Regions from separate parts of the Corynebacterium sp. P4-C1 genome, predicted to be linked through region 1. Evidence: predicted binding sites of a transcription regulator. Region 1 holds the regulator's gene; the other holds the start of a gene.
What was found. Region 1 encodes LexA, which represses DNA repair genes until DNA is damaged. Its sites were predicted from a motif close to CGAACANNTGTTCG; they were not measured.
Positions count from the first base shown of each region.

Region 2: QYR03_RS04590 (HNH endonuclease signature motif containing protein) is a predicted target of LexA. The motif match lies at 11,388-11,401, and genes of this name have one in related genera.

Region 1 is NZ_CP129966.1:274,521-289,833, reverse strand. It holds gene QYR03_RS01340 (hydrogen peroxide-inducible genes activator) at 1-833, shown strand, start outside; gene hrpA (ATP-dependent RNA helicase HrpA) at 895-4,809, shown strand; gene nrdR (transcriptional regulator NrdR) at 4,871-5,335, opposite strand; gene QYR03_RS01325 (hypothetical protein) at 5,451-5,822, opposite strand; gene lexA (transcriptional repressor LexA) at 6,100-6,774, shown strand; gene QYR03_RS01315 (DeoR/GlpR family DNA-binding transcription regulator) at 6,906-7,685, shown strand; gene QYR03_RS01310 (1-phosphofructokinase family hexose kinase) at 7,865-8,830, shown strand; gene QYR03_RS01305 (fructose-specific PTS transporter subunit EIIC) at 8,845-10,989, shown strand; gene QYR03_RS01300 (HPr family phosphocarrier protein) at 11,061-11,330, shown strand; gene QYR03_RS01295 (HNH endonuclease signature motif containing protein) at 11,459-12,544, opposite strand; gene QYR03_RS01290 (uracil-xanthine permease family protein) at 12,643-13,932, opposite strand; gene hflX (GTPase HflX) at 13,977-15,313, opposite strand, start outside.
Region 2 is NZ_CP129966.1:966,371-981,683, reverse strand. It holds gene QYR03_RS04640 (GNAT family N-acetyltransferase) at 1-511, shown strand, start outside; gene glpR (gephyrin-like molybdotransferase receptor GlpR) at 614-1,651, shown strand; gene QYR03_RS04630 (hotdog fold domain-containing protein) at 1,698-2,222, shown strand; gene QYR03_RS04625 (DNA-3-methyladenine glycosylase I) at 2,203-2,628, opposite strand; gene QYR03_RS04620 (DoxX family protein) at 2,683-3,090, shown strand; gene QYR03_RS04615 (zf-HC2 domain-containing protein) at 3,083-3,703, shown strand; gene QYR03_RS04610 (dolichyl-phosphate-mannose--protein mannosyltransferase) at 3,722-5,305, opposite strand; gene rsmI (16S rRNA (cytidine(1402)-2'-O)-methyltransferase) at 5,304-6,146, shown strand; gene QYR03_RS04600 (BCCT family transporter) at 6,376-8,001, shown strand; gene metG (methionine--tRNA ligase) at 8,020-9,873, shown strand; gene QYR03_RS04590 (HNH endonuclease signature motif containing protein) at 9,881-11,233, opposite strand; gene QYR03_RS04585 (DUF3806 domain-containing protein) at 11,471-11,863, opposite strand; gene QYR03_RS04580 (TatD family hydrolase) at 11,888-12,724, shown strand; gene QYR03_RS04575 (resuscitation-promoting factor) at 12,890-14,014, shown strand; gene rsmA (16S rRNA (adenine(1518)-N(6)/adenine(1519)-N(6))-dimethyltransferase RsmA) at 14,026-14,901, shown strand; gene QYR03_RS04565 (4-(cytidine 5'-diphospho)-2-C-methyl-D-erythritol kinase) at 14,898-15,313, shown strand, end outside.

The sequences.
Region 1 (15,313 bases):
CCTCCCTCTCCCAGGCTCTCGTCACCCTGGAGACCGGACTGGGCATCCAGCTCATCGAACGGTCCACGCGCAAGGTCATCGTCACTCCCGTCGGCGAGCGCCTCCTCCCCTACGCCCAAGCCACGCTGGAGGCGGCCGAAGCGTTCGTCCAGCACTCACGCGGCGCACAAGGCGTCCTCACCGGGCAGATCACCCTGGGCATCATCCCCACCATCGCCCCGTATCTGCTCCCTGATCTTCTGCGCCTCGCCAAAGAGCGCTACCCGGAGATCGAGCCGAAGATCGTCGAGGAGACCACTCCAGCGCTCATGGAACAGCTCCGCAACGGGCAGCTCGACGCCGCGCTCATTGCCTTCCCGACCGGCACCACCGGGCTCACCGAAATCCCCCTCTACACCGAGGACTTCGCCATCGCCGTGGAGGAAGACCACCCCCTCGCCGGACGCGACGACGTCACGCTGTCGGAGCTCGATCAGCTCGACATGCTCCTCATGGACGACGGCCACTGCCTCCGCGACCAGATCATGGACCTGTGCCGCACCGCCAACCTCGACGTGGCAGGCATGACCGACACCGTCACCCGGGCATCGTCGCTGACCACCATCATCCAGCTCGTCGCCGCCGGCTACGGCGGGACCCTGCTGCCGGCCTCCGCCGTCCGCGTCGAATGCGCCCGCCCGCACGTGGCCATCGCCAACTTCAGCGACACGGTGATCGCCTCCCGCAACATCGGCCTCGTCCACCGCTCCTCCTCCACCCGCGCCGACGAATTCGCCGCACTCGGGGAGGTAATCAATGAGGCGTTCAACGCGACCGTCGACAAGCGCGCGTAACGTGCGCCCGGCAGCTGCGCGCTAGCTGCCACCAGCCGGCGGGTAGACTCGCGCGTTGACTATGACGAAACCTGAACTCACCCGTGACGATCTATACCGCCGACTCGACGAGCTGCCCATCGCGAGCGTCCGGCGGTTCCAGCGGCGCCTGAAAAAGGCGCGGTCCCCGCACGCGCTCAGCCAGATCAGCGCGGACATGGACACAGAAGCGGAGAAAGTCGCGGACGTCGATAAGCATGTGCCCGCGATCGAGTATCCCGAAGCCCTCCCCGTCTCCGCACGACGCGACGACATCAAGGAGCTCATCCGCGACAACCAGGTCGTCATCATCGCCGGCGAAACCGGCTCTGGCAAGACCACCCAGATCCCAAAAATGCTCCTCGCGCTCGGGCGTGGACGCCGCGGCCTGATCGGCCACACCCAGCCCCGGCGCATCGCCGCACGAACCGTCGCCGAGCGCATCGCCAACGAACTCGGCCAAAACATCGGCGAGACCGTCGGCTACGCCATCCGTTTCGACGACCGCGTCTCCTCCACCACCGCCGTCAAACTCATGACCGACGGCATCCTGCTCGCCGAAATGCAGCGCGACCGTTACCTCAATGCCTACGACACGATCATCATCGACGAGGCGCACGAACGCTCCCTGAACATCGACTTCCTGCTCGGCTACCTCAAACGGCTTCTGCCCGCGCGGCCCGACCTGAAGGTGATCATCACCTCCGCCACCATCGACCCCGAGCGCTTCGCCGACCACTTCTCCTCCCCCAACGGAAAACCCGCGCCCGTCATCGAGGTCTCCGGCCGCACCTACCCCGTCGAGATCCGCTACCGCCCGCTGGAGACGCAGATCGCGGGGAAGAACGGTGAAACGAAGGTCGTCGACATCGACATGCTCGACGGGCTTATCGATGCCCTCAAGGAACTCATGCGCGAAGGCGACGGCGACATCCTGTGCTTCTTCGCCTCCGAACGCGACATCCGGGACGCCATGGAAGTCATCGAGAAACAGCACTGGCGCGGTATTGAAGTCACACCCCTGTTCGGTCGGCTCTCCAACGCCGAACAGCACCGCGTGTTCTCGCCGCACTCCGGGCGCCGCATCGTGCTGGCCACTAATATCGCTGAGACCTCCCTGACCGTGCCAGGAATCCACTACGTGGTGGACACCGGCCTCGCCCGCATTTCCCGGTATTCAACCCGCACGAAAGTGCAGCGCCTGCCCATCGAGGAGATCTCCCAGGCCAGCGCCAACCAGCGCTCCGGCCGTTCGGGCCGCACCGCCGACGGCATCGCCATCCGCCTCTACTCCGAAGACAACTTCAACGCCCGCCCCGAATTCACCGACCCGGAAATCCTGCGCACCAATCTCGCCAGCGTCATCCTGCAGATGATCAACCTGCGCCTGGGCGATGTCGCCGACTTCCCCTTCGTGCAGCCGCCCGATGCGAAGGCCGTGCGCGACGGCCTCTTGCTCCTCCACGAACTCGGCGCCATCACCGACAAAGAGGACCACGGCGCGCCCGTGCTCACCCCAGTCGGCCGCGACATCGCCCGCATTCCCGTCGATCCGCGCATGGCGCGCATGCTCGTCGAGGCCGACCGCCTCGGAGTGCTCGCCGACGTCACCGTCATCGTCGCCGCCATGACCATCCAGGACGTCCGCGAACGCCCCCTGGAATTCCAGGCGCAAGCCGACCAAGCGCACGCCCGGTTCAAGGACAAGACCTCCGACTTTCTCGCCTCGCTCAACCTCTGGGACTACATCAAGGACTCCCGCGACGAACTGTCCGGCAACGCCTTCCGCAAGCGCATGAAGAAAGAATTCCTGCACTACATGCGCATCCGGGAGTGGTTCGACCTCGTCCGCCAGCTCCGCGACGCTGAAAAGCAACTCGGCTGGACCAACCTGCGTCATGCCGACGCTGGCGAACGCGATCCGAACGCGATCCACCAGTCCCTGCTCACGGGTCTGCTGTCCAATATCGGCGCCCGCGACGGCAACTCCAAAGAGTTCAAGGGTGCCCGCGGCACGCGCTTCATGATCTTCCCCGGCTCCTCCCTGGCGAAGAAGCCGCCTGAATTCGTCATGGCCGCCGAACTCGTCGAAACGTCCCGACTGTGGGCCCGCGATGCCGCCGCGATCGACCCTTCCTGGGTGGAAAAGCTCGCCCGCGACCTGCTCAAGCACACCTATTCCGAACCCGTGTGGTCGCAAAAGCGCGCCGCGCCGATGGTCCACCAGAAGTCGATGCTCTACGGCGTCACCGTCGTCGCCGACCGGCTGGTGCCCTACCACCGCGTCGACATGGAAGCCGCCCGCGACTTGTTCATCCGACACGCGCTCATCGACGGCGAATGGAACGCCCACCACGCCTTCCTGAAGCACAACGCCGAACTCCTCGAGGAAGCCGCCGCCGTCGAGGAGAAAGTCCGCCGCCGCGGCATCGTCGTCGACGAGGACACCTTGTTCGAGTTCTACGACGAGCGCATCCCCGCCGACATCGGCACCGGCCGCCACTTCGACGCGTGGTGGAAGAAGAAGCGCCAGAAGGACGCGTCTTTCCTCGACTTCGACCCGGAGGCACTGCTTAGCGACGCCTCCCCCGACTCCTCCGAAGCCGCCTTCCCCGACAAATGGCGCCAAGGTTCCATCAACTACGACCTGCAGTACAAATTCGAACCGGGAGACCCCTTCGACGGTGTTACCGTCCTCGTTCCCGTTCCCTTGCTGGCCGGACTGGAGAACACCGATTTCGACTGGCTCGTGCCCGGCGTGCGCGAAGAACTCGTCACCGAGCTCATCCGCTCCCTGCCCAAGGCGCTGCGCAAGACTGTTGTTCCAGCACCGGAATTCGCCGAACGCGCCATGGGCAAGCTGCTGCCTTTCGAAGCCCCCATCACCGAGCAACTCGCCGAAGTCCTCCGCTCCTTGGGCGGCCACGGCATCAACGCGACCGACTTCCGATCCGAGTCCCTGCCTGCTCACCTGACTATGACGTTCGCCGCTGTCGACCGGCGCGGCAAGATCATCGACCACGACAAGAGCCTCGCCGCACTAAAAAAGCGCCAGGCCGGCCACATCACCTCGTCCGTGTCCAAAGCCACTAAGAAAGCCGAATCCGGATCCGTGGCCGAGTGGACCGACGACACTCTCGGCGCCGTGCCCGAGACAGTCACCACCGAGATCGAAGGCAACCACGTCGATGCCTACCCCGCACTCGAGGCCACCGCCGACGGTGTCCGCGTGAAGGTCTTCCCCACCAAAGCCGCCGCCGACGCCTCCATGATGACGGCCACCTTGGCCATGCTCATGCGCCACATCCCGGTCAACGCCGCACAGATGACGAAGGGGCTGCCGTTGCGGCAGCGGGTGGCCGTCGATAAGTATCCCCACGGTGGCGCGGCGGGACTCGTCGAAGATGCGCGCGTGGCTGCGATCCGCGATCTCATGATGGCCAACGGAGGCCCGGTCCGCACGCCCGCAGAATTCAAGAAGCTTCTCGACGCCGTGAAACCCCAGGTTCCCGGGGTCGTCCGGCGGTCCGTCGTCGGAATTTCCGGCGGAGTCGTTGAATACATCAACATCGCCGCCGAACTGGAGAACTGGTCGGGCCCCGCCATCGACGACATCCGACAGCAAATGGCGTTTCTCCTGCCCAAGAACGCCATCACAGTCCACGGCATGGAGAATCTCCAGCACCTCCCGCGGTACATGTCCGCCATCCAGGTGCGCCTCGAGGACATGAATCTCGACCCCGACCGCGACGCCGACCGTCAGTCCGTCGTCGACGAGGTGAAGAGCACGCTCGACGCCAAGCTGAAGCGCCTGCCTGCCCAACGCGCGAAATCACGGGCGGTCAAAGACATCCTCTGGCGTATTCAGGAGCTTCGTGTGAGTCTGTTCGCGCAGCGCCTGGGCACCGCTAAGCCAGTGAGCCCGCGGCGCATCGAGAAAATGATCGACAAGCTCTAAGACGCCGGGCGGAGCCCGCGATCACTTGCCGCACTCACTGTGCTCACTTAATGCCGTGGACTTACAGCTCCTCCATGCCGCGGTCCTTGCGCCTCATGAGGCGGATTTCGGATTCGAAGTCGTCAGCGCTCTCGAAAGATTTGTACACCGACGCAAAGCGCAGATAGGCGACCTCGTCGAGCGCCCGCAGCGGCTCGAGGATGGCCAGGCCGATCTCGTTGGAAGGGATCTGTGAGCTGCCGTGACTGCGCACGATCTCCTCGACCTCTTGTGCGAGGCGCTTCAACGCATCATCGGACACATCTCGGCCTTGGCATGCGCGGCGCACACCGACGATGAGTTTGTCGCGGTCGAAGGGTTCGCTGACCCCGTTGCGCTTCACCACGGTCAGGACCGCTTTTTCCATGGTGGTGAAGCGTCCGCCGCACTCCGTACACTCGCGGCGGCGGCGAATGGCTGCGCCCCCCTCGACGAGACGGGAGTCGGAGACACGGGAGCTATCGTTCTGGCAGAAAGGACAGTGCACGGCTTAAGATCTTACTCCCCAGATCCGCCGCCAAGACGCGCCGACAGGACGCGGAATGCATACGCCCTCCCCCATGGTCGGCTTAGTGCGGGACGGGTCCGCGCACATGCTTTCTTTAGTGCTGGGACACGGCCGCCATCTGGGTGCCGGCGTTGTCGGAGACGAACCCGGCGTCCCCGCCGGAGAACGCCCCGCCGAATGCCGAACCGACGATCAGTGCCACGCCGAAAAGCGCGCCAAGGACAGTCGCACCGGCGGTCTCGCGCCGGGATTCGAACGAATCAGCGTTGCCACCGAACTCAACCCTGTCCGGCGCGTCGCGGTGCTCATATTTTCGATTATCCGGCCCCAAGGTTCGAACGGTGGGACGGTTCCGGAGCGCGCTCGAACGCCGGTCAAGGTCCCAGACATCAGCCGGCTGCACACGAGATGCGGGTTTCATCGAGGAGGAGTCGGCGCTGCTAGAACGTGCGATAGAGATAGTCATGAGAGTTCCTTTCTGTTGTTCGACTGCGATTCTAAGAGACGCTTCAACCACGTCCTAGAATGTGTTCGATTAAGTGTTCGATAGCTTCTATGTTCGATTTATAGCAAGGCGGCCAAAATTTGTCTAGGCGTGCTCCGAATATTTCGAACAAATTTGCTCATTCGTGGTAAACAAGAGTCAAGGGAACCGAACGCCGGGCAGCGTCGTCCAAGTTGATGAAGGGTTTCACCCCCACCCCAACGGACGATCACCATGGAGAGAAAAGAGGACGCACCCAATGCCGAAGCGAGAAGACAAGAAGCCGGACCTGAAGTCGTTGACTGAACGTCAGCGCCGCATTCTCGAGGTCATCCAGGACGCGGTAGTGCTGCGCGGCTATCCGCCGAGCATCCGCGAGATCGGGGATGCTGCCGGCTTGCAGTCGACGTCGTCGGTGGCGTACCAGCTCAAGGAGCTCGAAAAGAAGGGCTTTTTGCGCAGGGACCCGAACAAGCCCCGCGCGGTCGATCTTCGCCACTTGCCCGAGTCCGGATCACGCAAAAACCGCAAGGCCAGCCCGACGCCAGAGGACGCGGCGGCGCCCCGCTACATCCCGGTGCTGGGCCAAATCGCCGCCGGGAACCCGATCCTCGCGGAGGAGAACGTCTCCGAGTACTTCCCTCTCCCGGAAGAGCTCGTCGGTGACGGGGACCTCTACTTGCTCCAGGTTGTCGGGGAGTCGATGCGGGACGCCGGCATCCTCGACGGGGACTGGGTCGCGGTCCGCACACAGCCCGTCGCTGAGGAGGGCCAGTTCGTCGCCGCGCTTATCGACGGTGAGGCGACCGTCAAGGAATTCCACAAAGACTCCTCCGGCGTGTGGCTCCTCCCCCATAACGATGCCTTCGCCCCCATTAAGGGCGACGACGCGGAAATCATGGGCCTGGTCGTCTCCGTTTTCCGCAAACTCTAGCCTCCCCTTCCGGGGGTGAAACGGGCACAGACAGACACGCTCGGGCGTGATTTTTCAAGCCTAAAAGGAATAATGGGGCAAGTGTATGAGTGCCTCGCACGCACATGCCCGAGGCTCGGAAGGAAGTGCCCATGTACGCCGAAGAACGGCGCCGTCAGATCGCGTCCCTTACCGCCGTGGAGGGACGCGTCAACGTCACCGAACTCTCCACGAAATTTGACGTCACCGCCGAAACCATTCGGCGCGACCTCGCCGTGCTCGACCGCGAGGGCATCGTGCAGCGCGTTCACGGCGGAGCTGTTTCCAGCCAGTCGTACCTGACGACGGAACTTCCCCTCGACGCCCGGTTGCGCTCCGCGACGACAGCCAAGACCGCCATCGCGAAAGCCGCGCTCCAATTCTTGCCCACCTCGGGCGGTTCCGTCTTCCTTGACTCCGGCACGACCATCAACGTGCTCGCGGGCATGATCAAAGACGTTCCCGTCGCTGCGTCGCTGTCATTCGTGACCAACTCACTACCCATCGCGGTCGACCTGTCCAGTACGGGCGAAATCAATGTCCAGCTTCTCGGTGGCACAGTACGCGCCATCACGCAAGCCGTCGTCGGCGATACCGCGCTCCGAACGCTCGCGCTTTTGCGTGCCGACGTCGCCTTCATGGGCACCAACGCCCTCACCGTCGACCACGGGCTGTCCACCGCCGACGCGCAGGAAGCCGCCGTGAAATCAGCCATGGTGACCAACGCCCGGAAAGTCGTGGTGCTGTGCGACTCCTCCAAGCTCGGAAGCGACTACCTGGTGAGTTTCGCCGCCCTCGACAGCATCGACGTCGTTGTCACGGACACCGACGCTCCCCCGTCTTTCGTCACCGAGCTCACCGAACTCGGAGTCGATGTCATCCAGGCGGACTGAGCCGGACCGGCCCTCCCGCGCCGCCGTGACGCTTGCCGCATGTGGTTTTTCTTGAGCTAACCACACAAAACGGGCATAATCGGACATGAAGGGGCGCACATACCACCCCCGCCCCGGCATCTGTCCACCAACGCTCCAGCACCCCCACGGCCGCGCCGCGGAGCGAAAAGGATTGCCCAGTGATTATCACATTCACCGCTAACCCCAGTATCGACGCCACAATGTGCATCGACTCACTCGACCCAGGCGGGGTTCTCCGCGTCTCCGAGAGCTCGCGCGAACCGGGCGGGAAAGGCATCAACGTCTCCAACGCCGTGCTCAAAGCCGGCCAGGACACCCTCGCCATCGCTCCCGCCGCGGACAACGACCCCTTCACCGCGCTGGCCCGTTCCGCGGGAATTCCGCTGCGCACCGTCCCTGTGGACGGCGCAGTTCGCACGAACACCACCGTGACGGAATCATCCGGCCGCACAACTAAGCTCAACGAACCGGGCACCACGCTGACTGACGATGTCCGCCGCACGCTCGAAACAGAGCTTGTCGACGCCGCCTCCCACCCCCTCACCCGTGCCGCCGTCCTCGCCGGCTCGCTGCCCCCTGGTGCCCCGGCCGACTGGTACCCGCAACTGGTGGCAGCGCTGCGCGACGCTGCACCCGACCTGCTCATCGCAGTCGACACCTCCGACGAACCGCTCAAGGAGCTGGGAAGGAAGCTGGAGGCGACGGCGCCGGACGTCGTCAAGCCCAATGCTTTCGAGCTCGGCCAACTCGCGGGCATCGACGGCGGCGAGCTCGAGAGTCAAGCTGACGACGGCGACTTGGACGCGGTGGTGAAAGCCGCGGCAGCGCTCGTCGATAAGGGCGTGCGCGAAGTCCTCGTCACCCTCGGCGGCGCCGGCGCATGCCTCGTCACCGTCGACGGCGCATGGCACGCCGCCACCCCGCCCGCACAGGTGCGCTCCACCGTCGGCGCAGGCGACAGCTCCCTCGCGGGCTACATTCTCGCGCGTCTCGACGGCAAAGACTTCCCTGCAGCACTGCGCACCGCCGTCGCCTACGGCACCGCAGCCGCAGCCAGCCCGGGTACCGCAATCCCCTCCCCCGACGACATCGACTACGACCGCACCACCGTGCGCGAACTCTAAGAAAAGGAACCACCGTGTCCAACACCATCACCCCGGACCTCGTCCGGCTCGACACTGATTTCGGCGCCACGCCAGGCGACGTCATAGGCAACCTCGCCGAGCTCGTCGCTGCGGCCGGGCGCACCGACGAACCGAGCACGCTTGCCGATGCCGCCACCGCCCGCGAACTCAAAGCCGGCACCGGCGTCAACGGCAAGGTAGCCATCCCCCACTGCCGCACCGCCGCGGTGGGGGAACCCACTCTCGCGTTCGCCCGCCTGTCCCGGCCCGTCGATTTCTCCGGCCCGGACGGCGATGCCGAGCTCGTCTTCCTGATCGCCGCCCCTGAGGGCGGCGGCAAGGAGCACCTGAAGATTCTGTCCAAGCTCGCCCGCGCACTGGTCCGGGGTGAATTCCTCGACACCCTGCGCGCCGCCTCGACACCGGAAGAGGTTGTCGCGGCCGTCGATGAGGTGCTCAACGCTGCCCCCAAGAAGAAGGCCCCCGCGGCACCGGCAGCCGCCGGCGACAGCGCCGGATCCACCGCTGTCTCTGCCGCACCTGGCTCCCCTGCCTCCACAGGTGGCTCTGCTCCGGCCCCGTCTTCCGCACCGGCCGCAAAGAGGCGCATCGTCGCCGTCACGTCCTGCGCGACGGGCATCGCCCACACCTACATGGCCGCCGACGCCCTCGAGCAGGCCGCCAACGGGCGCGACGACGTCGAACTGCGCATCGAGCCCCAGGGCTCCTCCGGCGGCGACCGGGTCGACCAGGCGTTCATCGACTCCGCCGACGCCGTCATCTTCGCCCACGACGTCGCCGTGCGGGACCGGGAGCGTTTCGCCGGCAAACCCGTCATCGATAGTCCCGTCAAGCGCGGCATCAACGAGCCGAACGCGATGATCGACGAAGCCATCGCCGCCGCTGACAACCCGAACGCCCGCCGCGTGCCGGGCGGTACCGCCGAACCGTCAGGAGAAGCGCAGGGAGATGTGAGCTGGCCGAAGCGCATCCAGCAGGCCATCATGACGGGTGTTTCCTACATGGTTCCGTTCGTCGCGGCCGGAGGCCTCCTCCTGGCGCTCGGTTTCCTCGTCGGCGGCTACGATGTCGCCGACGGCTGGCAGGTCATCCCGCTCGACTACTCGCCCACCAACCTGCCGGGCCACGAGGTGCTCATCGACGGCGAGACCGTCACCTTCGACCGCTCCGGCTGGTCTTTGTACTTAGGCGCGGTCCTCTTCGCCATCGGGAAATTGGCGATGCAGTTCGTGGTCGCTGCCCTGTCCGGCTACATCGGCTACGGCATCGCCGGCCGCCCCGGCATCGCTCCGGGCTTCGTCGGCGGCGCACTGTCCGTGATGGTCGGCGCCGGCTTCATCGGTGGTCTCGTCACTGGTTTGCTCGCTGGTTTCATCGCCTACTGGATCGGCTCGTGGAGGGTCCCGCGCTGGCTCGGCTCGCTCATGCCGGTGGTGATCATCCCGCTGCTGACATCGCTCATCGTCGGCCTGCTGATGTTCCTGTTTTTGGGCCGTCCGCTCGGCGCGATCATGACCGGGCTGCAAGGCTGGCTGGAGTCGATGAGCGGATCGTCGGCAATTCTGCTCGGCGTGATCATCGGCCTGATGATGTGCTTCGACCTCGGCGGCCCCGTGAATAAGGCCGCGTACCTCTTCGGTACCGCCGGCCTGTCCGCCGGCACCGACGCAGCCTACGAGATCATGGCCGCCGTGATGATTTCCGGCATGGTCCCGCCGATCGCTCTGTCCATTGCGACGTTCCTGCGCAAGAAGCTGTTCACCCCGGCCGAGCAGGAGAACGGCAAGTCTGCGTGGCTGCTGGGCCTGTCCTTCGTGTCCGAGGGTGCCATTCCGTTCGCTGCCGCCGACCCGCTGCGCGTCATCCCGTCGATGATGCTCGGCGGAGCCGCGGCTGGTGCTGCGTCGATGGCTCTGGGCGTGGGCGCGAAGGCACCGCACGGCGGTATCTTCGTCATCTTCGCCTACGAGCCGTGGTGGGGCATGTTCATCTCCCTGGCTGTCGGCGTCGCAGTGGCCACAATCGCGGTGATCGCGGCGAAGCGACTCTGGCCGAACACCACCATCGAGCAGGCGGCGCAGAAGCACGCCGAATCCGCGCCTGACGCACAGGCCCCACACGCTCCTGCAGCCGCATAACCCACACTTTTCTCCTACGATGGAGCGCACACAGCGCCCATCTCGACGCCACTGAAGAAAGGATTTCTCATATGGCTTCCAAGACAGTCAAGGTCGGCTCCACCGTGGGCCTGCACGCCCGCCCGGCAACCGTGATCGCAGAGGCGGCCGGAGAGTACGACGACGACATCATCCTCACCCTCGTCGGCGGCGACGAGGACGACGAGACCGATGCGGCATCCTCCCTCATGATCATGGCCATGGGTGCTGAGCACGGCGACGAGGTGACGGTCACGTCGGATAATGATGAGGCAGTCGAGAAGATCGCGGCACTCATCGAGTCCAACCTCGACGACGAGTAAGACGCGCTTCAGCACCGTAGCGCCGTGGCACCGTGGCACCGTGGCACCGTGTGCTGCAGCCTCCTCATTCTGCGCGACCCGACCGACCGGGTCCCGCCCCCAAGCTCCGGCTTCCGGCCGGAGTTTTTTCATGCCCGGGCGCTGGTCCCGAACAGCGTTTCGGCCGCCCCGAACCGGTGGTAGTCGTTCTGGATGACTTTTCCGCTGGGCGACCGCCACACCGGGGCGCCCCGGATTCTCTCGATGCGGCCGCGCTTGTTCCGCCACGGGTCGTCGTCGTTGACGCGGTTGTGGTACCTGCACAACGGCGCGAGGTTGTCGAGGTTGGTCTCCCCGCCATATTTCCACGGTGTGATGTGGTGGATCTCGCAGTTGTCGGCTCCGTGACGGCATCCCGGCACCGGGCAGACGGGTGTGGCGGCGCGGATCAGATCGCGTTGCTTCTGGTTCGCCAGCCGCTGTGCGCGGTACAGGTTGACGGGGCCTTCCTGCGGGTGGATGAGAGCGATTTCGAGTTCGTCGCTGAGATGTTCGCGGAGGAATTCGGCGCCCGTCGTTGTGGTGGCGTTGGTCAAGCCCAGGACAATGTCGTCGCCTTCGCCGCGCAGGATGCGCGCATACGCCGGCGGCGGCACGAGCAGCATTGGTCGCGCCGCTGCGGTCGGGATGCCTCCTCCGCCGCGGCGCATGCGCCGCAAGAAGTTGTCTGCCATCTGTGGTGCCGCTGGCTTCGACGGGTCGATGCCCTGCATGAGTACGTGCTCGAGGTCGGCGATGGATTGTTCGTCGGCGGTGAGCGACATGGTGCGCATCCCGCACCGCGAGGGCGAGAACCGGGCCTGTTTCTTCGGCGGCTTCTTCTCCGCCGAGATGAGGGCTTTCGCTTCACGACGAAGCGTCTCATACTTCCCCCTCATCCCCAACAGCTCGTGCCGCAGCTCCCATTTCTCGCGGGGATTCTTGACAGTGCCCAGATGTTTCTCGATGAGCGCCAACTGATCGAGACTCATCTCCCCTTCGCGGGCGAGTTCTAAAGCGTGGCGCTGCTGCGCTGTCCACGCGGTGGGCCCGTAATAGGTGTGGTGGAGTTTGTCCCACTCGTCGATTCGACTCGGCTTGATGCCGGCGTGGAGAGCAGCGCGACGGTCGAACCCGGCGAGGGCGTCCAGCGCGCTGGTCGTCTCAGTGGCAAGAAGTGTGTCGAATGTGCTCATGCCTCGGAGACTAAAGGTTTCTCCGGCCCAATCAACTGCCGTCCGGAGAACCTGTGGATAGTTCACGGTTATCCACAGGACGCCGCGCGGCTAGTCCGTTAATCCGTCTTGGGGAGGAGGCGTCCCTCGCCGAGGTGGGTATAGGCCCAGCGCATGAGCGGGTACAGCACGATGATGCCGATGGAGCCCAGCGCGATGCCTTCGAGGGTGACGTTGCCGATCTCGAAGGTGAGGTTGCCGATGCCCACGATGAGCGCGACTGCCGCCATCGTGAGGTTGACGGGGTTGTTGAAGTCGACCTTGTTGTCCTGCCAGATTCGCACGCCCAGCATGCCGATCAAACCGTAGAGCACCAGGCACGCACCTCCGAGGACTCCAGCGGGAATCGTGAAGATGAGGGCGCCGAATTTGGGCACGAAGGCCAGCATAATGGCGAAGACTGCGGCGACCCAGTACGCGGCGGTCGAATAGACGCGGGTGGCGGCCATGACACCGATATTCTCCGCGTAGGTGGTGGTGCCGGAGCCGCCGAAGGCGCCGGCAAGACTGGTGGCCACTCCGTCGCCGATCAGCGCGGGGCCGGCAAGGTCATCGAGGTCGCGGCGGGTCATCTCGGCGACAGCCTTGACGTGTCCGACGTTCTCGGCGATGAGCACAACGAGCACCGGCAGCGTGACCAGGATGGCGGAGAGGTGGAATTCGGGGGCGTGGAAGGTCGGCACGCCGATCCAGGGAGCGGCGGCGATAGTGGCGCCGGCGTCTTCGGAGAGGTTGCCGGTCAGTGCGGCGAATACCCAGCCGGTGACCACACCGATCAGGATGGACAGGCGCGAGGCCATTCCGCGCAGGCAAGCGGTGGCGATGAGGATGGCGGCGAGGGTGACCAGACCGACGGCGGGCTGGGTCTGCGTGTTGACGACAGCGGTGGGCGCGAGGTTCAGGCCGATCAACGCAACAATCGCGCCGGTGACCACAGGCGGCATGACGGCGTCGATGACGCGCTTGCCCGCCCACGTGACCAGCAGTCCCACACCGATGAGCGCCAGACCCGTGATCAGGATGCCGCCGAGCTGCGCGCCGATGCCATGCTGCTGCGACGCCGTCAGCGGAGCGATGAAGGCGAACGACGATCCCAGGTAACTCGGCAACCTGTTGCGGGTGAAGAGCAGGAAGATGATGGTTCCCAGCCCGGAGAACAGCAGCGTGGTGTTCACCGGGAAGCCGGTCAAGGTGGGCACGAGCAAAGTCGCACCGAACATTGCGATAACGTGCTGCATGCCGATGCTGATCGTGCGCGACCAGCTCAGACGCTCTTCAGGGGCGACGACGGAACCGGGACGGATGGTCTTGCCGTCGCCGTGGACGGTCCAGGAAGGAATGAAGCTCACAGGCTCCTAAATTTAGCACCCGGCTCGCCGTGGACGAATTCGTTCTAGTCCACAACGAACTCGGCGAATTGGTGGGCGAGGACGCGGGGCAGGCGGACGTCGATAAGCGTGCCCTCCTCCTTGTAGTCCTCGCTGCGCACGGTGCCCTCCTCGTGGAGGCGGGAGATGATGTCGCCGCGGGTGTACGGCACCAGCATGGTCACGTGCGCATCGAGAGTGTTGAGGAACATCTCGATGCGGCCCTCGAGCTCCGGAATGCCCTCACCGGTGCGGGCGGAGACGAAGACGACGTCGCGCCGGGAGTCGTCGAACGCGTGGCGCAGCTCCGCCAGCACGACGGGGTCGGCGCAGTCGATTTTGTTCACCACGACGATCTCGGGCGGGATCTCATCACCGGTATCGCGCGTGATCTCGGCGAGGACGTCGTTGACCGCCTTGATCTGCTTCAGCGGGAACGGATCGGACCCGTCGACGACGTGCAGCATCAGGTCGGCGCCGGCGACCTCCTCAAGGGTGGACTTGAACGCTTCGACGAGCTGCGTCGGAAGGTGGCGCACGAAGCCGACGGTGTCGGTGAGGACGACAGTGCGGCCGTCGGCGAGCTCGGCTTTGCGTGTCGACGGATCCAGTGTCGCGAACAACGCGTCCTCCACCAAAACGCCCGCATCCGTCATGGCGTTAATCAGCGACGATTTGCCGGCGTTGGTGTAGCCCGCAATCGCGATCTTCGGAATCGTGGAGCGCTGCCGCTGGGCGCGCTTGACGTCGCGGGCTGTCTTCATGCCCGCCAGTTCGCGGCGCAACTTCGCCATCTCGGAGCGCAGGCGGCGGCGGTCTGCCTCGATGCGCGTCTCACCGGGACCGCGCAGGCCCACACCGCCGTTGGAGCCGGCGCGGCCGCCCGCCTGGCGCGACAAGTTGCCGCCCCAGCCGCGGGTGCGGGTGTACAGGTATTCCATCTGCGCGAGGCTGACCTGCGCCTTGCCCTCCTTCGACTTCGCATGCTGGGCGAAGATGTCAAGGATGAGCATGGTGCGGTCGATGACCTTGATTTTCAGCGCCTCCTCGAGCGCCACCATCTGGCCCGGGGAGAGCTCGCCGTCGCACACGACTGTGTCGGCTCCGGTGGCCGCCACGATGTCTTTGAGCTCGCTGACTTTTCCGGAGCCGATATAGGTGCCCGGGTCCGGCTTGTCGCGCTTCTGGTACAGCATTTCGACGACATCCGCGCCGGCTGTCTCCGCCAGTGCCGCGAGCTCGTTCATGTTGGCTTCCACTTCGGCGGTGGTGCCTTCGGTCCACACACCGATGAGGACGACCTGTTCGAGGCGCAGTTTGCGGTACTCGACCTCGTAGCCGTCCTCCTGCTCTTCGGAGCGGA
Region 2 (15,313 bases), 690 kb from region 1:
CGAGGCTGTGTTGCGTCCTGTGGAGCCCACCGTGCCGGGCACGTGGGAGGAGGCTCACTCACCGGCGGCGTGGCGTGTGAACTGGCAGAACCTGCGGAAGTTCGCCCAGGACGGCATCATCGTCCCGCTCGCGATTGAGCTGGACGGCCGTTTCATCGGCCAAGTTACCCTCGGCAACATCCAGCACGGCGCGATCGGGGAGTGCTGGATCGGCTACTGGGTCTATTCCCGCTATTCGGGGCGCGGCATCGCCACCGTCGCCTGCGCGCTCGGGGTCGACCACGCTTTCGCCAGGATCGGTCTGCACCGCGTCACGGCGACCTATCTGCCGGACAACCCGGCTTCGGGCAAGGTCCTCGCGAATTCTGGTTTCCGCGAGGAGGGCTATTTGCACCAGAACCTGCATATCGACGGTGCGTGGCGCGACCACCATTTCGTCGCGCAGAACATCGACGACCTGCCTGGATCCGCCGTGGAACGGCTCGCGACCCGGGGCCGCTGCTGGATCTAGAAATTGCCCCGGGTTTTCGCGGCGTGGGTCGGTCACCGCCTGATCGAGAGTGGATAATGTCAGCCTGGAAATCTTGCCCGGAAAGCAGAAAGGTCGTGGCACATGTCCGGCAGCCTGAGCCTGATCATCGTCCTCATCGTGGTGGTGTGGGCGATTGTTCTCGCCCCGATGGTGATGGGGGACTCGAAGCCGATTCGGCGCTCCGGCGAAGGTTATGACGAGACCCGCGTCCTGCACGAGGGAGCTGCACCCCTGCAGGGTCGTCGTCGCCCGCGCGTGACTAAGGCGGACATCCACAGCTTCGACGAGGAAGACGGCTACGAGGTCGTTGAGGCCGACGAGGCAGTGCTTATCGACGACACCTCCGGCTCCACCTCCCTGAAGAAGCTCTTCACCCGCAAAGAGTCCGTCGACGGCGAAGTCGTCGAACTCGAAGAGCCAGAGGCAGAAACAGGGACAGAAACAGAAACAGACACAGAGACAGAAACAGACGCTGAAACCGCCTCTGAATCTGCCCCCGAAACTGCTTCCGATTACGAGCTCGACGAGTCGTACCTCTCCCCGGAGGACTACGGCTACACCACCGTCACCGAGCTCGAGACTGAAACTGCCACAGACACAGGCACGAGCGACGAGTCCGAAGCTGCACACGAGGAAGACACCGTCTCCGATTCCCCGGAGCCGACGGAGGACGAGCTCGAGTTCGCGCGTGCGCGCCGCGGCCGCGGCGGCTGGGATCCGGAGAAAGCGAAACGGGTGCGTGAGGACCGTTTCCGCCGTCGCCAGCGCACGCTGCTCGGCCTTGTCATCCTGTTCGGTGTGAGCTTCGTCTTCGCGATCGTGTCCGGCGGCTGGGCATGGGCGGCCCCGGCCGCGGCTGCGGGACTGCTGGCATGGTTCCTGACGGCACTGCGCACGACTGTGAAAAAGGAGCGTGCGCTCCGTGCCCGCCGCGTGCGCCAGTTGCGTCGCGCACGTCTGGGCGTTGTGTCGTCCGCTGAGGATGCGCCGGTTCCGCCGCACATGCGACGCCCGGGGGCAGTCGTCGTGGAGGTCGACGACGAGAGCGCCGACTTCGCGAACCTGCCGGTCTACACCGCACCCCGCCAGGAAACGGAGCGGATGCGCGAAATCGCTTAGTTTTTCCGCCAATATGAGGTCGTTGTAGCCGGTAACATCACCAGGTATGACGACCTCTTTTTCTACTCACACACAACAGGTGAACACTGACCCTGGCAAGTCCGCCCAGCTGTGGGAGAAGTTCAGCGACACGAAGCTCAAGCGGCTGATCTTCTCTGCTTTCTACTCCGTCAAGGCGCCGTATTTCCGCACCGTCATGCCGCGCGTTCAGCTCGCTGAGCCGGGACGCTGCGTGGTGCGCCTGGGCAAGTGGTGGGGCGTGCAGAACCATATCGGCACTTTCCACGTCATTGCCGGCCTGAACGGTGCGGAAGCCGCGATGGGTCTGTTGTGCGAGGTGTCCGTGCCGGACACGCACCGCTGGATCCCCCGAGGAATGCGCGCGGATTATCCGGCGAAGTCCACCGGCGGCCTGACTATTACCGCCACGGCGGACTTCCCGGACTTCTCCGAGATCACCCGCGAAACAGGCGGCCGTCTGGTCACCATCGACTGCGAGATTGTCGACGATGCCGGAGTGGAGCCGATCACCGCGGAGATCGACGTCTGGATCACTGCGAAGAAGAAATAACCATCTCCATCATCCCCTTCATCGTCGTGGGCCCGATGAAGACGAAGCCGTAAGTCCGCAATTCGGCGGTGAGCTGCAGCTCGTCGCCGGGGGTGAATCCGTCGGCGAAGGACGCGATGAGCCCGCCCAGCGATTCACCGCGCTCCCACATCGCCACCGCCGCGCGGGCGTTGGTGATCACGGCGTTGATCTTGTGCCGGTTGCGGATGATGGCCGGATTCTTCAGGAGGGTCTCGACGTCTTCATCCTCGAAGGCTGCCACACGGTGTGGGTCGAAACCGGCGAAGGCGTCTTTGAGGGCGCCACGTTTCTTCTCTATCAACTCCCAGGACAGCCCTGGGAGAAATACTTCGAGGGCGAGCAGTTCGAAGGCGTGCGTGTCGTCGTCAAGTAAAAGTGTCGTCATACCTACTTTGACTGTCTCCACCGCCCAAAGGTTCCACGTTGTAGTCTTTAACACATGAATAGCCCCGCCCTCCGCGATTTCGCCCTGCTCGTGGCGCGGCTTGTGCTCGGCGTTGTGTTCATCGCCCACGGCTACCAGCACTGGATCGGACACGGTATGCGCCAGACCGCCGAGCAATTCGACCAGGCGGGAGTGCCGCAGCCGCAATTGGCGGCGTACCTCACCGGCTCCGTCGAGCTCGTCGGTGGGGCGATGCTGATCATCGGCTTGCTCACCACCATCGTCGCGGGTGTCCTCGCACTGATGGTGCTCGCCGCCGGGTACTTCATGCATATCGACGCCGGCTTCTTCGCCGACCGAGGCGGCTTCGAATATCCGCTGGTGCTCGCCGTCGTTCTGGGGCTGGTCGTCGTCTTCGGGTCGGGCCGGGTGAGCCTGGATAAGGTGCTCGTCGATGGTTGACCACAGTGACGTGCAGGCTGCCCTGTCGGCACGCATCGACGGTGAAGAGACCGGACTCGCAAACGATGTGGTGGACGCGCACCTCGCCGAGTGCCCGGAGTGCCGCCGCTACTGGGAGCAATCTTTGGAGCTGTCGCGCACGCTCAACGGCACGCGAGCAGACAGCTCGATGTCTCCGCCGGAGGATCTCTCGGAGGTCATCTACGCCGGTGTCGAATCCGAATTCCACCGTGTTTCGGCCCGCCGTGTGCTGCTCATGACCATGTGTCGTGTGCTGCTGGTGCTGCTGGCGGTCGTCTACATCGTGTGGGCGGGCCGCCTGCTGTCCACCGAGATGACGGATTTGGTGCTGGGCGCGGCGTCGGTGCGCGTGGGCATCGCGTCGGCCCTGCTCTTCGTCAGCTGGAAGCCGTCGCAGATCCCCGGCGTGCTCTTGATCGTCGGAGCGATGTTCGGCTTCAGCTTCGGCTTTGTGGTTCTTGAGGCAGTGACCGGCGGCACCGCACAGTGGGCACCGCTCCTGACGCTCCTGTTCACCTGTGCCGTTCTTGTGGCGATGTGGGCCGTGGATTACGGTAACCCGCTCCGCGTGCTCAACGCGCGGCCGATCTAGATTTCCGGAATATTTGGCTTATTTCCAGCTCGGCAGCCACATCAGCTGGTTGTAGTAGCTTTCCGGGATCGAGAACCCGTAGAGGATCGGGGAGAAGTACAAGAACATTCCGATCACGACGGCGAGGTAGACAACCACGCCGAGCTGCCCTGAAGTGATGGGGCCGACGTACTTGCCCACCCGCTCGAGGTATGTGCCACGTTTGGAGAGCTCACCGAGCGCGAGGGCGAGCAGCACGATCGTGAACGGCGCGAGGGGGGCGGCGTAGAAGAAATACATCTGTCGGTCGAAGGCGGCTAACCAAGGAAGAAAACCGGCGGCGAAGCCGACCAATGGAAGAATGACCCGACGGTCTTTGCGCGTCACCCAGGCCCAGACGGCCCACAGCAGGACGGGCACCGTCAACCACCAGATGGCGGGAGTGCCGAAGAGGTAGATCATCCGGCGGGAATCATCACCGTTGGCGGAGAAGTAGAGGATCGGGCGGGAAGCCACCAGCCACGACCACGGCTTGGAGTCCCAGGGGTGGGAATGGCCCGACGACGACGTCAGCTCGGAGTGGAATCTCAGCACCGAGAGGTGGTAGTAGAACCAGCCGGCGAGTGCCTCGGGCAGTTTGGCCAGCCCGGGCCAGTCGGAGTTGGCAATGGTGCCGTCGGAAAGCGCGTGGCGGTATACAGCAGTTTCGGACGCGAACCACGCGCGCCACGACCACACGTAGAGCACAGCTGGAATGAGGACGATCGACGCGAGAGCCGAAGGGACATCCTTGAGCAGGGTTTCCCGGACCGGGTTCTTCACCCCGTATCGGTGCCGCAGCCACAGGTCGTAAAAGGACGACAATAGTCCGAAGAATGCGATGTAGTACAGCCCGGACCATTTCACGGCCAGCGCGCATCCGAGCAGCACGCCGGTGGCGAAGCGCCACCAGCGGAAGCCCAGGCGGGGATTAATCTCGCCCTCCACGTAGGCGTCGTGGAAGCGCTGATGCACATCGCGCATGTCGCCGGCCAAGGTCCAGGCGGCCATGACGATGAACAGGAGGATGAACACGTCGAGCATGCCGAAGCGGCCGATGACCAGCAACACTCCGTCGCAAAGCGCGATTGTGCCCGCGAAAAGGGCGATCATCGTTGACTGGGACAATCGCCGCGCGAGGAGCATCGTGAACACGACGACGGCGGATCCGAAGAGGGCCGCCATGAACCGCCAGCCGAGCGGCGTGTAGCCAAAGACCATCTCCCCGAGCGCCTCGATTCTCTTCGCCAGGGGAGGGTGCACGACGAGGCCGTAGCCAGGATTCGACTCGATGCCGCCGAGCACCGGATTGAACCAGGACCGGGCGATATCCCACGCCTGCGGGACGTAGTGCTTCTCGTCGAAGACCGGGGTGTCGCTCGAATGCGCGGATGTCAGCCCGACGAAGCGGGTGAACAGGGCGAGGATTCCGATGACGAGTGTGGCGACCGTATCCCGCTTCGACCACGGCACCGTCACGGGGGCCGTTGGTTCAGGTTTGCTGATGCCGAAGGGAATGCCGGTAGCCACTGTCGAACTCACGGCAATGATCTTAGCGGGTGGGTGTGCAAAGCTTGGGGGCATGGAAACGGATTCACTGCCGTCCCGCGGGGTCGTGCTCGCGGCGACTCCGCTTGGCAATATCGGTGACGCGTCCCCGCGCCTGAAGTACGCGCTCGAGAACGCCGACGTGATCGCCGCCGAAGACACCCGCCGCACGCGCAATCTCGCAACAGCCCTCGACGTGGAGATCCGCGGCAAGGTCGTCTCCAATTTCGACCACAACGAGGACAAACGCGTAGCTGAGCTTATCGACGCCGCCCGCCGCTCAACCGTCCTCATCGTCACCGACGCTGGGATGCCGTTGGTCTCCGACCCGGGGCACTCCCTCGTCGCGGCGGCCCACGCCGCGCAGATCCCCGTGACCTGCCTGCCTGGGCCCTCCGCAGTGACCACGGCTCTCGCCCTGTCCGGTCTCGGCGTCGGACAGTTCATCTTCGACGGCTTCGCTCCCCGCAAGCCCGGCGCGCGGAAGGCCTGGCTGCAATCCCTGAGGAACGAGAAACGCGCCGTGTGCTTCTTCGAGTCCCCGCACCGCATTGAGACCACGCTGGCGGAAGCCGCCCGGATACTCGGCGACCGCCAGGCGGCGGTGTGCCGCGAGCTGACCAAGACATTCGAGGAGGTCAAGCGGGGTACGCTCGCCGAACTCGCCGAATGGTCGAAAGGCGGTGTGAAAGGCGAGGTCACGGTAGTGATCGACGGTGGCACTGATACCGCGGAGCCGGAAGACGTCCTTGCGCTCGTGCAGCAGCGCGTCGATGACGGCATGCGCGCGAAAGACGCGGTCAAGGAGGTCGCGAAAAGCGCGGGCATCAAATCGGGCGAGCTTTATGACGCCTACATAGCCTCTCGCAGTTCCTAGTCAGCAATTGTGCACGCTGTGCACATCTTCGTTACGGTCATTGGCGTGAGAAAGGAACCCAATGAGCAGTGAAGAGATGATCAAAGACCCGCACGACCCCGATGCGACTCCTCACACCGAGGACCCCATTAAGCGCGACCGTACGGCAACCGCTGAACTCCAGGACCTCCTCGACGCGAGGAAAGACGGTCAACAGCAAGCAATCGCCTCCCCTGAAGATGCCGTGGAGATGGCCTCGGAGGACGAGAACCTGAAAATCGATTGGACGATTGTCGCTCCGCTCGCTGCGGTCGTCGTCGCCATCGTGGTCTGGGGCCTTGCCGCGAAAGAGAGCTTCAGCGCATTCTCCGACGCGTCGTTCAGCTGGGTCATCGAGAACCTCGGTTGGGCGTACGTCTTCTTCGGCAGCGTCTTCGTGGTGTTCATCCTCGTGATCGCGCTGTCCAAGTTCGGCAAGGTCCGGCTGGGAGCCACCGACGAGCAGCCGGAGTTCAGCACCATGTCGTGGATCGCCATGATGTTCGCTGCCGGCATGGGTATCGGCCTGATGTTCTTTGGTGCGTCTGAGCCGCTCAACTTCTACCGTGACGGCATTCCAGGTATGGATAGCGCGGATTCCGTCGGCACGTCGATGGCGCAGACGATGTTCCACTGGACCCTCCACCCGTGGTCCGTCTACGCGATCATCGGTCTCGCCATCGCCTACTCCACGTTCCGTCTGGGACGTAAGCAGCTGCTCTCCAGCGCGTTCATCCCGTTGATCGGCGAGAAGCGGGCCGCTGGTTGGCTGGGCAAGCTCATCGACGGCCTCGCCATCTTCGCCACCATCTTCGGCACCGCGTGTTCCCTGGGGCTCGGCGCCCTGCAGATCTCCACCGGCCTGGAGGCGTCCGGCGTCGTCGATTCGCCGTCGACGATGCTCACCGTCGGAATCGTGAGTGTTCTGACGCTCGCTTTCCTGCTGTCGGCAATGTCCGGTGTGGGCAAGGGCATCCAGTGGGTGTCCAATTTCAACCTCATTGTCGCGGCAGTGCTCGCCATCTTCGTCTTCGTGTTCGGCCCGACCCTGACGCAGCTCAACCTGCTGCCCACCGCGGTCGCTTCGTACTTGGACCAGTTCTTCCTCATGGCCTCCCGCACTGCCGAGTCCGCGGACACTGAAGCAGGGGAGTGGCTGGGCGGCTGGACCATCTTCTACTGGGCATGGTGGATCTCCTGGTCCCCGTTCGTGGGCAGCTTCCTGGCCCGTATCTCCCGCGGCCGCACAATCCGTGAGTTCTGCCTCGGCGTGACCCTCGTCCCAGCTGGCCTGTCCACCATATGGTTCTGCATCTTTGGCGGCACCGCCATCCACATGGAGCAGAACGGCGAATCCATCTACGGCGAAGGCACCTCTGAGGAGCAGCTGTTCAACCTGCTGCACAACCTGCCGGGCGGCTTCCTCATGGGTATTGTCGCCCTGATTCTGCTGGGCACCTTTTTCATCACCTCGGCGGATTCCGCCTCGACTGTGATGGGCTCGCTGTCTCAGAACGGCAAGACCGACGCGAAGCCGTTGCTCACCGGTATGTGGGGCCTGGCCACCGCAGCTGTCGGCTTGACCCTGCTCATCGCCGGTGGTGACGATGCCCTGAATTCTCTGCAGAGCGTCACCATCGCTGCCGCGACACCGTTCCTTTTAATCCTTATTCTGCTGATGTTCGCAATCGTCAAGGATGTCAGCAACGACACCATCTACCTGGACCTGAAGGAACAGCAGCGCTTCAATCACCAGCTGGCCATCGAGCGCCGTATGCACCGCGATGCGCTCGCCAAGGCCCGTAAACGTCAGCGCATGTTCGGCACTGAGCAGTAGTCACTTATGCTGGGGCGTATGACTGTCTCCCCGAACAACTCCACCTCCGAAAATGTCCTCGTGTGCGTGGCGTGGCCCTATGCGAACGGGCCGCGCCACATCGGCCACGTCGCCGGCTTCGGTGTCCCTTCCGATGTGTTCGCGCGCTACCAGCGCATGCTGGGGAACAACGTGCTCATGGTATCCGGCACCGACGAGCACGGCACGCCACTTCTGGTCCAGGCGGATAAGGAAGGCGTGACGGTCAAGGAGCTCGCTGACCGCTACAACCGCCAGATCGTCGAGGACCTTGCGGGACTCGGCCTGTCGTACGACTTGTTCACCCGCACCACCACGCGCAACCACTACGCGGTGGTGCAGGACTTGTTCAAGGGCCTGTACGCCAACGGCTACATGATCAAGGAGGTCACCCAGGGCGCGATCTCCCCGTCGACCGGCCGCACCCTGCCGGACCGCTACATCGAGGGCACCTGCCCGCTGTGCGGCGCCGACGATGCCCGCGGCGACCAGTGCGACAACTGCGGCAATCAGCTCGACCCGGTCGACCTGATCAACCCGGTGTCCAAGATCAACGGGGAGACCCCGGAGTTCATCGAGACCGAGCATTTCATGCTCGACCTGCCTTCGCTTCACGACGCCTTGAAGCAGTGGCTCGAGGCCCGCCAAGACTGGCGCCCGAACGTGCTCAAATTCTCCCTGAACCTGCTGGAGGACATGCGTCCCCGCTCCATGACACGCGACATCGACTGGGGCATTCCGGTGCCCGTCGAGGGCTGGGAGAACGACCCGGGCAAGAAGCTCTACGTCTGGTTCGACGCCGTCATCGGCTACCTGTCCTCCTCCATCGAGTGGGCGGCGAGGACCGGCAACCCCGACGCGTGGAAGCAGTTCTGGCAGGATCCGCAAACCCCGGGCTTCTACTTCATGGGCAAGGACAACATCACGTTCCACTCCCAGATCTGGCCGGGCGAGCTCCTCGGTTACGCCGGCAAGGGATCGAAGGGCGGCGAGGTCCACGAGCTCGGCGAGCTCAACCTGCCGACGGGGGTCGTTTCCTCGGAGTTCCTCACGATGTCGGGTTCGAAGTTCTCGTCGTCCAAGGGCGTGGTCATCTACGTCAAGGATTTCCTTGCCGAGTTCGGCCCTGATCCGCTGAGGTATTTCATCGCCGTCGCCGGCCCGGAGAACAACGACACGGACTTCACCTGGGACGAGTTTGTCCGCCGCGTGAACAACGAGCTCGCCAACGGCTGGGGCAACCTGGTCAACCGCACCGTGTCCATGGCGCACAAGAACTTCGGCGAGGTGCCGCAGCCCGGTGAGCTTCTCGACGTCGACCGCGCCATCCTCGATCTGGCCTCCCAGACCTTCGAGTCCGCTGGCAAAGAACTCGGCCTCGCCCACTTCAAGGCCGCCATCACCAAGGTTATGCACGTCGTCGGTGAAGCGAATGCGTACATCGCCGACCAGGAGCCGTGGAAGCTCGCCAAAGACGAGTCCCAGCGCGAGCGGCTGGCCACTGTCCTGTGGACTGCCCTCCAGGTCGTCTCGGACTGCAACGCCCTGCTGACCCCGTTCATCCCGCACACCGCGCAGAAGGTTCACGAAACCCTCGGCCGCGACGGTATCTGGGCTGCGTCCCCGCGGGTTGAGGAGGTCATCGATGACGAAGAACTCGATTTGGTCGGTGTCGGTTTGCCTGAAGAGGGCCAGACTTACCCGGTGATCACCGGTGATTACGCATCCCAGCAAGCAGTGTGGGCCCGCGTCGATGTGGTGCCGGGCACCAAGCTGGAGAAGCCGCAGCCGCTGATTGCCAAGCTCGACCCGGAACTTGGAGAGACCGGCCCCGAGTGGGCTCCGGTGCAGTAGTTTCTGGTCACTTCACCTCCGGGAAGAAAGGGAAGTCGAGCCTGAATTCCCGTTCCAGGTCGATCAGGGCCGGGACGCACGCTTCGTAGTCGCCGTCGATGTCGTAGGCGTCCAGAATTGCGTGACCCTTGGCGAAGAACTGCTCACGGTCGCGCTTGAGGCGCTGGATGTCGTCGAGCGTGCATTTCCACCGCGGTGCCGTCGGGGTGGTGTGGCGGGCGAAGATTCCGTCCGGGTCCACCAGCGCGTAGGTGCCGTCCGCGAAAAGCCATACAATGTCGCCGGTGACCGGGTCGGGCACATAGAACGCACGGCGGTCGGTTTTGCAGTTGTGATGGTGCTGGCACAGGGAGAACAGGTTGGCCGCCGCGGTCTGTCCACCTTCCTCGTACGGGATGCGGTGGTCGAGCTGGCAGTTCCACGCCGGCTGGTCGCACCCCGGGTAGATGCAGGTGCTGTCGCGCCCCTGGACGTATGCGCGCACCGACGGTGGCGGGACGTATCCAGCAACGGTGTGCTCTTTCGCGGGGCGGATATCGACGACGGTGGTTCCCATGCTGTGCACCATCTCGGTTCCGGCTGCGGTGGTGTGGCCGTAGCCGGGGATGAATGCAGATGCGGATTCATCGAGAGTTCCGTCTGCGTCAAGCGGCGCGTAGGCGAAAATGGTCACATTCGCCGGTGGGGTGATCGCGCCGGTGAGGAGCTGCACCACGGCTTCCACCTCGGTGATTTCGTGCTCCTTCGAGGCTTCCCGGATGAATTCCTTGATGGCGGCCATGCTGGTGTGGTCTCCGGACAGGGTCATTCCGGAGGTTCCGTGAGCGATGCCGTCGTGAAAGGCGAGGTCGTACTGGCCGGGGGCGGCGCTTTCGCGGGCCTTGGGCTTGCGCTTGTCGTGCGCGACGGACGAGTCGATGCTGCCGATGAGTTTGTGCAGCCGACTGGTCACCTTGTGGGCGCTAGGCAGCTCCTGGTGAGGTTTGTCCGGGGTGAACAGGTCCACGAGCATGTCGTCGATGATGTCGTGGATGGACTGGTCGATGTCGTGCCCGAGCATGCCCACGGCGCGGTCGATGGCTTTGAGCCGGGAGAGGTCCAGGCGAGCAGTTTCCTCCTGCAGCTGTTTGAGGCGCGGCAAGGAGCCGAGCGTCATGTAAGCGTAGACAGCTGCCTTGACCTCGTTGACAGGAATGCCGGTGGCGGTGCGCATGCGGGCCATTTCCAAGTCGTGGTCGTGGGAACCGCAGAAACCGTCCTCGGCATAGTGGCGGAACACCGCGTGGTGGGATTTCCTCAGCGCCATCCCCAGAATGGCGTCGGTGTCGTCCGGATTCTCAGTTTCGAAGAACGGTTCCATCGGGCCCCACCCTTCCCGTTTCCGTGATGTGCAGTTGCATTGCTTCCCCCTCAATGACGTATGGACTTATGACTTTGTTTTCTAGTCGTGCGAACAGTCTTTCACATGGGGTGAACCAAGCCTGTGGAAATCCGTCCAGATTCGAACAAAGTGTCGAAAACATGTCCGAAATGCCAGGTCGTGAGAGAACGGCTTCGAACGCCAGGAAGGATGGGATAGGTGGGAAGGGCGGGAAAGTCAGCGCCCCAAGAACTGCTTAATGAAGGCGGTCAGCTTCCCTGGTTCGTCGTCTTCGAAGCGGGCGTCCACGACGACCAGGGGAGCGGTGTACATGTCGTGGTCGGGGGAGGTGACGACGAGGTCGGTGCCGTAGTCGTCGATAAGCAGTTGCCAGGTGAAGCCGTGCTCGCGGATGAACGCGTCGCCGAGCGCGGTGCCGTACATGCGCGCGACGTCGCCGCGGGAATAGGCGCGGCGGAGGTCGGGTTCGAGGGCGAGATAATCGGTCAAGGTGTCCTCGAAGGAGGCGACGATGTCGTCGAGCGAGCCATTGATGCCTGCGACGGCGGCTTCCGCCAGATCGCGGTCGAGCTGGGAGCGGGTGGCGGCATCGATGTCGTGGAACTTCATGCGCCCGAGGATAGGCTGGAACGCATGTCGAAGAAGAAACCGCGTCCCACGCCCGTTCCGGCCGAGCGAATTGCCGGGCTTATCGACGCCCACACGCACCTCGCCTCAGCCAATGCCCGCACCGAAGCTGAAGTCGGGGAGATGGTGCGCAGGGCGGTGGATGCGGGCGTCGAAAAGCTCTGCACTGTCGGTGACGGGCTCGACGAAGCTGAGCTCGCGTTGCAGGCCGCGCACTTCGATGAGCGCGTGTTCGCGGCGTGCGCGATCCACCCGACGCGGGCGGGCGAGCTGGACGGGGCGGCGCGTGAGCGGCTGACGGAAATGGCGGCCGACGAGCGGTGCGTGGCGGTGGGGGAGACCGGCATCGACACCTACTGGATCAAGCATGATCCCGAGGGAACTGCGCCGCTCGACGTGCAGGAGGAGGCATTCCGCTGGCACATTCAACTGGCCGTTGATTCGGGCAAGGCGCTGATGATCCACAACCGCGAAGGTGATGAGGAAATGATGCGGATTCTCGCTGATTCCCCGCGTCCCGAACATGTCATGCTGCACTGCTTTTCTTCGCCTGTCGACGTCGCCCGCGAGGCCATCGACCGCGGCTACGTCCTGTCTTTCGCAGGGAACGTGACCTTCAAGCGAAACGACGGGCTGCGCGAAGCTGCGGCACTTGCCCCAGTCGGCCAGCTGCTGATCGAGACGGATGCGCCTTATATGACGCCGGAACCGTTCCGCGGCGCGCGCAACGAACCGTCCCTGATCGGGCACACCGCGAAAGTGGTGGCTGAAGCTCGGGGAATGGCAGTGGAGGATCTCGCGCAGGAGGTCAACGCCACCTTCGGGCGCATCTTCGGAGTGTGACATAGCACACGTTAGCGTTGTTGCTGGTGGCCGGTGGCACAGGGGCCAGTGGTGGCGGATGTGGTGTTTGTGGTTGCCGACCCAACGAATTTCTGGTCTCCGAGCGATCTTTACCGTATTGTTACATGAGTTCTTCATTCCCTTCCCCAGTGAGGAATTCTCTTCATGTCGCGCCATCGTCGCATTAACAAGACTTCAACCACCCGCGCCGTCATCGCCTCCACGGCTGTCGGCGCCCTCGCCATCGGCGGGGCCACCACTGCTGTCGCCGCACAGAAATCGGTGACCGTGGACGTCAACGGTGAGCCCATCGAGCTGACCACCTTCGCAGGCAACGTCGGCGGGGCGCTCGAGGCAGCCGGCGTCCAGGTTGGTGACAAGGACCTCGTGTACCCGGCGCCGTCCGACGCGCTGGCCACCGGTGACACCGTCACCGTCCGCACCGCGAAGCCGGTCGCCGTGACCATCGACGGCGGCGAAGCGCAAGAATTCACCACCACGGCGCTGACTGTGTCCGACTTCCTGAAGGAAATCCCGGGCGCTGGCGGCACGGCGCACGCGTATGCGGAGGACGAGCCCCTCACCGACAACATGACCATCGATCTGACGTCCCCGAAGATCGTGGCCATTCACGATGGAGGCAAGACCACCTACACCGCCGCCGCGGCGAAAACGGTCTCCGAACTGCTCCGGTCCCGCGGCGTGCTAGTAGACTCGAACGACCGCGTCTCCCCGGGCATGGATGCCCCGGTGACCGGAAACATGGACATCACGATCGACCGTGTCGACGTGGATGAGCGCACCACCACCGAAGAATTCGATGTCGAGCCGCGCTTCGTCGATGATGAGTCTCTCGCCGAGGGCGAAGAGAAAGTCCGCGAGCCCGGTGAGAAGGGCAAGCGGGAGACGACCCGCCGCGTGGTCACGGTCAACGGCAACGTGGAGTCCGACGAGATCGTCAACAGTGTGGAGTCACGCAAGGGCCGCGCAGCTGTGATCGCCCGCGGGAAGAAGGCATCGGCCTCCGCGCCGGCAGTCGGAGATGGTTCCGTGTGGGATTCCATCGCGCAGTGCGAGTCGGGCGGTAATTGGGCAATCAACACCGGCAACGGGTTCTACGGCGGCCTGCAGTTCACGGCTTCCACCTGGGCGGCCTACGGCGGCACGGCGTACGCGCCGAGCGCCCACATGGCTACCCGTGAGCAGCAGATCGATGTCGCGAAGAAGGTTCAGGCCAGCCAGGGTTGGGGAGCATGGCCCGCCTGCACCGCGAGCCTGGGAATCCGCTAACCTCGAAGGGCATGACAAGCCCCGACATCCAGTTGCTCGGCCCGGTGGAGATCCGGGCCCTCGCTGACGAGCTCGGGGTCACCCCGACGAAGAAACTGGGTCAGAATTTCGTCCACGACCCCAACACGGTGCGCCGCATCGTGGCGGCGGCGGACATCTCCGGCGAAGACACCGTCCTCGAGGTTGGACCGGGGCTGGGATCGCTCACCCTCGGCCTGCTCGAAGTGGGCTGCAGTGTCGCGGCCGTGGAGATCGATTCGCGCTTAGCTCAGCGCCTGCCTGAGACGGTCGCGCAGTTCGCGCCCGAGGTGGCGGGCAACCTCGATGTGCTTAACGCGGACGCGTTGAAAGTCTCCCGTGGGGACATTCCGGAGCCGACGGCACTCGTGGCGAATTTGCCCTATAACGTCGCTGTTCCTGTCTTGCTTCACCTGCTCGAGGAATTCCCCGGCATCCGCCACGTGCTGGTGATGGTTCAGCTCGAGGTAGCCGACCGTCTGGCGGCTGGGCCAGGCTCGAAAATCTACGGTGTGCCCAGCGTCAAAGCGGCCTTTTACGGGGACGTGCGTAAAGCAGGCAACATCGGCAAGAACGTCTTTTGGCCTGCGCCCAACATCGAATCGGGGCTCGTGCGTATCGACATCCGCGAGAAAGGCTGGCCGCTCTCGTTGCGCGACCGCGTTTTTTCGCTTATCGACGCAGCATTCGCCCAGCGCCGCAAGACCCTCCGCGCCTGCTTGAGCGGGATCTACGGCTCAGGTGCTGCCGCCGAGGAAGCGTTGCGTGCCGCGGGTATTGACCCGCAGCTGCGCGGCGAGAAGCTCGCAGTCGAAGATTTCGTGCGGCTGGCGGAAGTGGGCAAAGGGAGCGGGGTGAGCGAGAAATGAAATTCACCGCACGCGCGAACGGCAAGGTGAATCTACACCTCGGGGTGGGAGAGGTACGCAGCGACGGCTACCACGACCTGTCCACCGTTTTTATGGCGGTGGACCGGCCCGAGACGGTCACGTTGACGACTCTCCAGGGTGAAGTGGAAAAACACCCGGATGCGTCCCCGTTGAGCTTCATCACAGAGATGCGCACCACCTACCACGTGCAGGAACCGGACGAAGACCTGGATACGTCGAAGAACCTGGCGTGGAAGGCCGTGGATTCCATCTGCACCGGCTACATGGGCATTCTCGCGCAGGATATGTCGCGGGAGGACATCAAACCGGACCTGCCACCTATGAGGCTGGACATCGACAAGAAGGTGCCGGTCGCCGGCGGCATGGCTGGCGGGTCGGCGGACGCTGCTGC